Hahella sp. HNIBRBA332: one gene and its partner. The protein of the gene in region 1 interacts with the protein of each later gene in a pairwise test. Links are inferred from orthologs where the notes say so. Each region holds a gene or a part of one and is shown in the gene's direction. Other genes may lie near its edges.

Region 1 (2,873 bases):
TTGCTGAATTAGTCGACCTAAGCGGTCAATTTTCAGTTGTACTGATTGCTCCAATATTAAGGTCAGCCGACCGAAATAAGCCGGCGGAGAATGGAACCACTTCTTTCACAGGACGTCAAAGTCATTTTCCTAACCGGATTTTAAGGTTATTTTTACCAGGCCCACCTTATATAGTAGTCGGTAAAAGCATTCACCTCTTAGCCAGGATTAAATAATGAGCAGCCGAATTGTTAACGTAACTGATGACTCTTTTGAAAGCGAAGTCTTGAAGGCCGATGGCCCCGTGCTGGTGGATTACTGGGCTGAGTGGTGCGGTCCCTGTAAGATGATTGCTCCGGTGCTGGAAGAGATCGCGGAAGAATATGGCGATCGTCTGAAAATCTGCAAACTGAACATCGACGAAAATGAAAAGACTCCACCCAAGTTCAGCATTCGTGGTATTCCAACGCTGATGTTGTTCAAAAACGGCGCTGTAGATGCGACCAAAGTAGGCGCGTTATCCAAGTCCCAGCTGACAGCTTTCCTGGACAGCAACCTTTAATATACGCCTTCTGTGAGCGGGGGTCTGACCCCTGCTCAAAATGCGCGTAATTTTCTGGACGAAGGCTATAATTCAACCTATACTGATTTTGCTTTCAACTTTTTGGCGATAGTCCTCCTTTCGCTGATTAATAAGTAAAACGATAAACTCTTCCATCTATAACCTAACCCTCTCCAATCAGGTCAACTGTTTTTCGATCCTATGAATCTTACTGAATTAAAAAAGAAACCCGTTCCTGAGCTATTAACCATCGCCGAAGAAATGGGCCTGGAAAATATGGCTCGCTCCCGCAAGCAGGATGTGATTTTCAGTATTTTGAAAAAGCACGCCAAAAGCGGCGAAGACATCTACGGCGATGGCGTTCTGGAAATCCTGCAGGATGGCTTCGGCTTCTTGCGTTCCGCGGACAGTTCCTACCTGGCCGGCCCTGACGACATTTACGTCTCACCCAGTCAAATCCGCCGTTTTAACCTCAGAACGGGCGATACAATCGCCGGTAAGATTCGACCGCCGAAAGACGGCGAGCGTTATTTCGCACTGTTGAAGGTCAATGAGATCAACTTCGACAAACCTGAAAACGCCCGCAACAAAATCCTGTTTGAAAACCTGACGCCTCTGTTCCCACAGGAAAGACTGCGTCTGGAAGCCGGCAACGGCAGTACGGAAGATTTATCAGCGCGTATCCTGGATTTGGTCGCGCCTATCGGTAAAGGGCAGCGCGGTTTGATCGTATCGCCGCCGAAAGCCGGTAAAACCCTCCTCATGCAGAACATCGCCCAATCCATCACCCGCAACAATCCCGAAACCCATTTAATGGTTCTGCTGATCGATGAACGCCCTGAAGAGGTGACCGAGATGCAGCGCACCGTGCGTGGTGAAGTGGTTGCGAGCACCTTCGACGAGCCGCCGGCCCGTCACGTTCAGGTTGCTGAGATGGTTATCGAGAAAGCCAAGCGTCTGGTTGAGCATAAAAAAGACGTAGTGATCCTGTTGGACTCCATCACTCGTCTGGCGCGTGCTTACAACACCATTATCCCGTCCTCCGGCAAAGTACTGACCGGTGGTGTGGACGCCCATGCACTGGAGCGTCCCAAGCGCTTTTTTGGCGCTGCGCGGAATGTCGAAGAAGGCGGCAGCCTGACTATCGTCGCTACGGCGTTGATCGACACCGGCTCCAAAATGGACGAAGTGATTTATGAAGAATTCAAGGGCACCGGTAACCTGGAAGTGCATTTGGATCGCAGAATTTCTGAAAAGCGCGTCTTCCCTGCGATTAACATCCGTCGCTCCGGCACTCGCCGTGAAGAATTGCTGATGTCCGAGGAAGAGCTGCAAAGAGTGTGGATCCTGCGTAAGCTGCTGCACTCTATGGAAGACGATATCGCCGCGGTGGAGTTCCTGCTTGATAAGTTGAAGGACACCAAGACCAACGACGAATTCTTCCAGGCCATGAAAAAGCGCTAGGCGCATGGCTGACCTGAGATGAGTTTTAAGCCCCTGTCGCCAGCCGGCGCAGGGGTTTTCTTTTATCCGCTGCGCCTATATTGTGCGCCTATGAATCCATCGACCCCAGCCTGTCTATATCGAATCTTATGAGTCTGCAATACCGAGATCTGCGAGACTTCATCCGTATATTGGAACAACGCGGCGAGCTGAAACGCATCACTGCGGAAGTCGACCCCCATCTGGAAATGACCGAAATCTGCGACCGTACGCTGCGGCGTGAAGGTCCTGCTTTGTTATTTGAAAATCCCCGCGGCTACTCAATTCCTGTTCTTGGCAACCTGTTTGGTACGCCAGAACGGGTGGCTTTGGGCATGGGCGCGGAAAGCGTCGAGAGTTTGCGGGAAATTGGCAAACTATTGGCCTTTCTGAAAGAGCCGGAGCCGCCCAAGGGGCTACGGGATGCTTGGAGCAAGCTGCCGATCTTCAAGCAAGTGATGAATATGGGGCCGAAAGAAGTCAGCTCTGCGCCTTGTCAGGAAGTGATTATTGAAGGCGATGACGTCGACCTTTACCAGTATCCGATTCAAACCTGCTGGCCGGGAGACGCCGGTCCGCTGGTGACCTGGCCGTTGGTGATCACGCGCGGTCCCAACAAGGCGCGCCAGAACCTGGGGATATACCGACAGCAATTGATTGGCCGCAACAAACTGATTATGCGCTGGTTGTCGCACCGGGGCGGCGCTCTCGACTATCGCGAGTGGCGGGAAGCGCATCCCATGGAGCCGTTTCCGGTTGCAGTGGCCCTGGGGGCGGATCCTGCGACTATTTTAGGCGCGGTGACGCCGGTGCCGGACACGCTGTCGGAATACGCCTTTGCAGGGTTGTT
Region 2 (7,929 bases), 860 kb from region 1 along the record:
TCATGCGCTCTAATTATACGAGCGCCGTTATATATGGCGACTGCCGCAGCTGAAACGCTTGCAAACAAGCGCTCTTCTACCGCTTTACCTGTTATCATTCCCAGCATGCTTTTGCGTGACACCCCCACCAGTACCGGGGATCCCATATCCACAAACGCCTGCAAATGTTTCATTAAGACGAGGTTGTGCTCCAAGGTTTTGCCGAAACCAAACCCCGGATCCAACATTATTCTCTCTATTTCGATTCCAGCTTCGAGAGCGGCCGAACGTCTCTCGCCCAAGTATGACGAGACTTCTTTAACAATATCAGTATAGGTTGGATTATCCTGCATGGCCCCGGGCTCGCCTTTCATATGCATCAGACAAATAGCCGCTTTTGACGATGCTGCCGCTTCCAACGCGCCACCCCGGGTCAATGCCCGCACATCATTAATTAAATCCGCCCCGAGCGCCACGGATTCGCGCATCACCTCAGGGGTGCTGGTGTCCACGGAAATATTTACATCAAAGCGCGCCCGCACAGCCTCAACTAATGGACAAACTCTATCCAACTCTTGATCAACCGCCACCGGAGCCGCTCCCGGCCTGGTGGACTCGCCACCGATATCTATAAAGACAGCACCTTCAGAAACCATCTTTTCAACTTGGCTTAAAGCGTCATCCGGGGACAAAAACCGTCCCCCGTCAGAAAAAGAATCAGGAGTGACATTCAATACCCCCATAACCACGGGAGTGCTCAAGTCCAATATAGAGTTTGGAAGTGTCAGCTTCATTCGTTATCTCATTTGGAATCTGGTGAGGGTTATACAAAATAAAAAGACCCGGAAAAACCGGGTCATTTAGCTAGACTGAAATGCTTATTGAATTAATGAGATCCGGCTGCTCCACCAATCTCTCCTCCTTTAGGAGGATTCGCATTCGCCTCGACATCTTTTACAGGCTGAGCGCCACTGGGCGGATTAGAGTCACCCCATCCTTTCGGAGGCGGGGGCTCCTGACCAGCCATAATAGCGTCGATTTGCTCTGAGTCTATCGTTTCGTATTTCATCAGAGCATCCGCCATCATGTGGAGCTTACTCATGTTTTCAACAAGCAATTTACGCGCATGCTCATAGCAGTCGTCAATGATGGTTCTGACTTCATCATCAATACGCTGAGCTGTTTCAGGAGAATACACCTTAGGCGCATGACCGGCTGACCGCCCCAAAAACACCTCTTCGTTGTCATCATCATAAAGCAAAGGCCCCAATTTATCCGACAACCCCCACTTCGTAACCATATTGCGAGCAAGGCCGGTTGCGCGCTTTATGTCATTGGAAGCACCAGTTGTAACTCCCTCCACCCCCAATGTCAGCTCTTCAGCGATACGACCGCCAAACAAACTACATATATTACTGATGAGAAACTGCCGACTGTGACTGTAACGATCTTCTTCCGGCAAAAACATAGTCACACCCAAAGCGCGACCACGCGGAATGATGCTCACCTTGTAAACAGGATCATGCTCAGGCACCAGCCTACCAACAATGGCGTGCCCCGCCTCATGATAAGCTGTGTTACGCTTCTCTTTCTCTGACATAACCATAGACTTGCGCTCTGCGCCCATCATGATTTTGTCTTTCGCCAGCTCCATTTCATGCATGCCGACAGTGCGCTTGTTCGCGCGAGCTGAGAACAACGCCGCCTCATTTACCAAGTTCGCAAGGTCAGCGCCCGAGAATCCTGGCGTTCCTCGCGCAATAACGGAAGCATTCACATCATCTTCTAACGGCACCTTACGGAGGTGTACTTTTAAGATCTGCTCACGCCCAACGATATCAGGAAGCCCAACAACCACTTGTCGGTCAAAACGGCCAGGACGCAACAGCGCAGGATCAAGAACATCAGGACGGTTAGTCGCAGCGATCACAATAACGCCTTCATTACCTTCAAACCCGTCCATTTCAACCAATAACTGGTTCAATGTCTGTTCACGCTCATCGTGACCGCCACCCAGGCCTGCTCCACGATGACGACCAACCGCATCAATCTCGTCAATGAAGATGATGCAGGGAGCCTGCTTCTTGGCTTGATCGAACATATCTCTAACACGTGAGGCGCCAACCCCAACGAACATCTCAACGAAGTCCGAACCAGAAATAGAGAAGAAAGGAACCTTGGCTTCGCCTGCGATTGCCTTGGCCAGCAGAGTTTTACCGGTACCAGGGTTACCCACCATCAACACACCGCGCGGGATTCTCCCACCGAGACGCTGAAACTTGCTGGGGTCACGCAAAAAGTCCACGATTTCCTTTACTTCTTCTTTCGCTTCGTCAACACCAGCCACATCAGCAAAGGTCGTCTTAATCTGATCCTCGCCCATAAGTCGGGCCTTACTCTTGCCAAATGACATCGGCCCCTTGCCGCCAGCCCCTCCCTGCATTTGCCGCATGAAGAACATAAAGACCGCAATAATGACCAATATCGGGAACGAGGCGACTAATAGCTGCGTCCAGATACTTTGAGTTTCTGGCTCGCGCCCTTCGACAACCACCTCGTTTTTCATGAGGTCGCCGATTAATCCCAGGTCAGGAATTTCGGGACGGATGGTTGAGAACCTGGACCCATCTTGTCTTTCCCCATCAATCGCCACACCGTCTATGACTACCTTTTTCACCTGGCCACTGTTGACCATCTGTAGAAATTCAGAGTAATTGAGCTTTTGGGCGGACGAGGGGACATTGAAGTTGTTAAATACCGTCAGCAGCACTGCTGCGATAATCAACCAAAGTAATAAATTTTTAGCCATATCGTTCAAGGGCCATCCCTCTTTTCTTACAGACTCGAATAGTAATTTGTCGCTCGGTTCTATGCATTCGCAGGGTTTAGATAACACCAAACCATACTATATGTCCATTATCGCCGCTATTTACATTAATTTTACTAAATAGGACGATTACGAAAGTTTATCCTCGAAACCCTTTGGCAACTAGGTAAATCTCACGTGACCGAGCACGGGACGCGTCAGGTTTGCGTATATTCACGCTACTAAACCTGCCCCTGGACTCCTGCAAAATCTGATCGAAGCCTTCCCCCTGGAAGACCTTGGCGACAAAGCAGCCATTCTTCTTAAGGACGCGACACGCCAAATCAAGCGCTAACTCAACCAGATACATCGCTTTGGGTATATCGACCGATTTCATCCCACTCATATTGGGGGCCATATCGGAAATTACAAGGTCAACAGGCCGACCGTTTACTTCGTTAAGGATCGCATCCAACATTTCACCCTCGGTGAAGTCACCTTGGAAAAACGTCACGCCAGCAATGCTGTCCATTGACAACAGATCGCATGCGATTACTTTCCCCTGATCCCCCACTACGTCAGCGACAACTTGAGACCAACCACCTGGCGCCGCACCAAGATCTATCACCGTCATTCCCGACCTCAATAACTTGTCCTGCCGGTCGAGCTCAATCAATTTGTAGCTGGCTCTAGAACGAAACCCGTCCTCTTTGGATTTTTTTACATAGACATCGCTATGATGCTCATTCAGCCACCGAGAGCTGGATTTAGAACGTCCCACTTTATTGCCTCTGACACGATTATTTTAGTATAGGCACATTTGCTGATACTGTGTTTTTTTGTTCAGAAAGTGCGCCATAGTGCGTTACTATACACGCTTTTCATACGCAAGAAGGTTTCCACACAGACATGACTCTACCCATAGAGCAACGCAAACAGTACCGCGCTATCGCACACCACTTGAAGCCAATTGTCACCATCGCCGGCGCGGGCATTACCGAAGGCGTTATCAATGAGCTTGAACGCGCATTGAACGACCACGAACTGATCAAGGTTAAAATTGCTGTCGGCGAAAAGGAAGAAAGAGCCGAGGTTATCAAAGAGCTTTGCGAGATGTCCCGCTCAGAATTAGTTCAAGTGATTGGGCGCACCGCGATATTGCTTCGCAAAAATCCCAGGCCGAATCCCAAGCTTTCGAACCTTTTACGCCACCAATCTGGCGCGGGCAAGTAAATTAAAAAAGCCGGCTGACGCCGGCTTTTTATTTACGCGTCGCCCTGGTTACAGGTGCTGTACGCCATCTATTTCATACTCAACCATGCCACTTGGCACCTGCACAACGACAACGTCGCCTACAGTTTTTCCAATCAATGCCCGCGCAATCGGCGAAGACACTGAGATTTTACCTTTCTTAATATCCGCTTCGTCATCACCCACGATCTGATAAGAGCTGACATCGTCTGTATCCAGATTGATGATATTCACGGTTACGCCAAAAATGACCTTACCTGTATTCTCAATAGAGGTCACGTCAATAACCTGGGACATGGACAACTTACTTTCAATTTCCGCAATGCGGCCCTCGATAAAGCTCTGTTGTTCACGCGCAGCATGATATTCGGCGTTCTCTTTTAAGTCTCCGTGCTCTCTGGCTTCCGCGATGGCCGTGATTACTCGCGGCCGATCCACAGTCTTCAGACGATTCAACTCTTCACGCAGGGCTTGCTCCCCTGCTTTTGTCATAGGTATTTTGCTCATTTGTCGCCTTGAATGGTTGCATGAATATCCTGAAGACGATTCACAGCGTGATCCTGCCCAACCTTGATTGCGCGGCAGAATGCCTCACCTCCCGTCAGGGTGGTGGTATAGGTCACCTTGTATTGTAGGGCCGACTTACGGATTTCCGCAGAATCCGCAATCGCCTTCCGGCCTTCCGTAGTATTGATAATCAAATCTACTTCTTCATTTTTTATGGCGTCTACGATGTGAGGTCTGCCTTCTCGCACTTTATTGATCCGTTTTACGGGAATGCCCGCTTCTTCGATCGCTTTTGCAGTCCCCGCAGTCGCCATAATCTCGAAGCCTACAGCATTTAACTCCTTAGCTAAAGACACCGCACCCGCTTTATCCGCATCCCTGACACTCAGGAACACAGTTCCGCCTGTCGGTAAAAAGTCTCCACCCGCCGCAGCCGCCTTCGCAAAGGCCTCATCGAAGCTTTTGCCAACGCCCATAACTTCGCCTGTGGACTTCATTTCCGGGCCAAGTATCGGGTCTACGCCAGGGAACTTATTAAACGGGAACACAGACTCTTTGACATTGTAGAAGCTGGGAATAATCTCCTTGGTAAAGCCCTGCGCTTCAAGAGACTTGCCCGCCATGCACAATGCAGCGACCTTTGCCAGCGACACGCCTATCGCTTTGGAAACGAACGGCACTGTACGAGAGGCTCTGGGGTTCACCTCTATCACATAAATTTCGCCATCCTGGTAAGCCAACTGCACGTTCATCAAGCCAACAACCTGCAGCTCAAGGGCCATTTTGATGACCGTTTCACGCATTTTGTCCTGAACATCCGCAGGCAAACTGTACGGAGGCAGCGAACAAGCAGAATCACCAGAGTGAACTCCCGCCTGCTCGATATGCTGCATAATTGCGCCGATCACTACTTTTTCGCCGTCAGAAACCGCGTCGATATCGACTTCAATCGCAGCGTTCAGGAAGTGATCCAGCAACACAGGACTATCGTTGGAAACTCGCACCGCGTCACGCATGTAGCGTTGCAGCTCGACTTCGTCGTAGACGATTTCCATGGCTCGACCGCCCAGGACATAAGACGGACGAACAACCAAGGGATAACCAATTTCCTTCGCTTTACTCAGCGCTTCTTCCTGGCTGCGAGCCGTCGCATTTGGCGGCTGTCGCAACCCCAACCGAACAACCATCTGCTGGAAACGCTCACGGTCTTCAGCACGATCAATGGCGTCAGGAGTTGTTCCGATAATCGGTACGCCTGCTGCTTCCAGCCCTCTCGCCAACTTAAGCGGAGTCTGACCACCGTAGTGAACGATTACGCCACGCGGTTTTTCCAAGTGAACAATAGCAAGAACGTCTTCCAAGGTAATAGGCTCGAAGTACAACCTGTCAGAAGTATCATAATCTGTGGAAACCGTCTCAGGGTTACAGTTGATCATGATGGTTTCATAGCCGTCATCCCGCAAAGCAAAGGCAGCGTGAACGCAGCAATAATCAAACTCAATCCCCTGACCAATTCTGTTAGGACCGCCACCGATAACGATAATTTTTTCACGATCGCTCGGTTGCGCTTCGCACTCTTCGTCGTAGGTGGAATACATGTAAGCCGTCGAGGAAGCAAACTCCGCAGCACAGGTATCCACTCGCTTGAATACCGGCTTGATGCCGTACTCCAGACGCTGCTTGCGCAATGCCTTTTCGTTGATGCCCAATAACTCGGCAAGACGCTGGTCAGAGAACCCCTTACGCTTCAGACGACGCAAGCGGTCAGCTGTCAAGTCTGATAGCGCCATATTGCTCAGCGCCATTTCATCTTTGATCAGATCTTCGATCTGCACCAGATACCAGGGGTCGACCTTGGTATATTCATAAACTTCCTTAACGCTCATTCCCGCACGGAACGCATCGCCAATAAACCAAATCCGCTCGGCGCCAGGCACTTTCAGACCACGGGTCAGAACGTCACTCGCATCTTCAGACCCCAGATCGACTTTAGGTTCAAAGCCAGCCGAGCCAACTTCCAGTCCGCGCAATGCTTTATGGAGAGACTCCTGGAAGTTACGCCCAATCGCCATCACCTCACCCACTGACTTCATTTGCGTCGTCAGTGTCGCATTGGCTTGCGGAAACTTTTCGAAAGTGAAGCGCGGCACTTTAGTGACCACATAGTCGATGCTCGGCTCAAAAGAAGCAGGGGTGACGCCACCCGTGATGTCGTTACTTAGCTCATCCAGGGTATATCCAACCGCCAGCTTTGCTGCAACCTTTGCTATGGGAAAGCCCGTTGCCTTGGACGCTAGCGCAGAAGAACGGGACACACGGGGGTTCATCTCAATCACCACCATGCGGCCAGTTTCAGGGTCCATACCGAACTGTACGTTGGAGCCACCGGTCTCCACGCCAATTTCACGCAACACCGCCACCGACGCGTTACGCATGATCTGGTACTCCTTGTCCGTCAGCGTCTGCGCTGGCGCAACTGTAATGGAGTCGCCAGTGTGCACACCCATGGCGTCAAAATTTTCTATAGAGCAGATGATAATGCAGTTGTCCTTCTTATCTCGAACAACCTCCATCTCGTACTCTTTCCAACCGATCAGCGATTCATCGATCAGCAACTCACGAGTCGGCGACAGCTCCAGGCCCCGTTCGCAAATCTCAATAAACTCTTCTTTGTTATAAGCGATACCGCCGCCGGAGCCACCCATTGTAAAGGAAGGGCGAATAATGGCGGGGAAGCCGATCTGATCCAGCACTTGCAGAGCTTCTTCCATGCTATGCGCAATAGCGGAACGAGGAGTTTCCAGACCGATGGCTTTCATCGCCTTGTCGAACCGCTCACGGTCTTCAGCTTTATCAATGGCGTCCTGTGTAGCGCCAATCATCTCTACGCCATACTGTTCAAGGACGCCTTCACGAGCCAAGTCAAGCGCACAGTTCAATGCCGTTTGCCCACCCATGGTTGGCAGCAGCGCGTCTGGGCGTTCTTTTTCAATGATTTTCGCAACTGTGCGCCAGTTAATCGGCTCGATGTAAGTGGCATCGGCCATGGCTGGATCAGTCATGATGGTGGCGGGGTTGGAGTTCACCAGGATAACGCGATATCCCTCTTCTCTCAGTGCTTTACACGCCTGCGCCCCGGAATAGTCAAATTCACAGGCTTGTCCGATAACGATAGGACCGGCCCCAATAATCAGGATACTATTGATGTCTGTACGTTTTGGCATGTGTGCTCTTCTACTCGCTCGAATCTTGCGACGCCCCGCAGGCCGCCGACATCACCCAGAATTACGCCTGTTTCGGTTCAGACGCGGCGCCGTCGGGCGCCGACGCTGAAATCCGAGTATTAGACTGATCGGTATTTGACTTCCCGCATGGAGTCAATGAAC

The links.
Region 2: the proteins of rho (region 1) and yhbY interact in binary tests that used the Escherichia coli proteins (3 or more experiments, as listed by UniProt). The link is inferred for Hahella sp. HNIBRBA332 from one-to-one orthologs.

What each region holds. Positions count from the first base shown.
Region 1 is NZ_CP132203.1:5,429,534-5,432,406, reverse strand. The notes cover bases 68-2,873. They hold rho (transcription termination factor Rho), read left to right. Parts: upstream 68-742; coding sequence 743-2,005; downstream 2,006-2,873. Other genes in these bases: ubiD (4-hydroxy-3-polyprenylbenzoate decarboxylase), read left to right, coding at 2,134-2,873; trxA (thioredoxin TrxA), read left to right, coding at 215-541. UniProt on the Escherichia coli protein: Facilitates transcription termination by a mechanism that involves Rho binding to the nascent RNA, activation of Rho's RNA-dependent ATPase activity, and release of the mRNA from the DNA template.
Region 2 is NZ_CP132203.1:4,570,976-4,578,904, forward strand. The notes cover bases 2,377-5,356. They hold yhbY (ribosome assembly RNA-binding protein YhbY), read left to right. Parts: upstream 2,377-3,694; coding sequence 3,695-4,018; downstream 4,019-5,356. Other genes in these bases: ftsH (ATP-dependent zinc metalloprotease FtsH), read right to left, coding at 2,377-2,788; rlmE (23S rRNA (uridine(2552)-2'-O)-methyltransferase RlmE), read right to left, coding at 2,946-3,566; greA (transcription elongation factor GreA), read right to left, coding at 4,067-4,543; carB (carbamoyl-phosphate synthase large subunit), read right to left, coding at 4,540-5,356. In the rest of the region: folP (dihydropteroate synthase), read right to left, coding at 1-773; more of ftsH, read right to left, coding at 866-2,376; more of carB, read right to left, coding at 5,357-7,767; carA (glutamine-hydrolyzing carbamoyl-phosphate synthase small subunit), read right to left, coding at 7,887-7,929.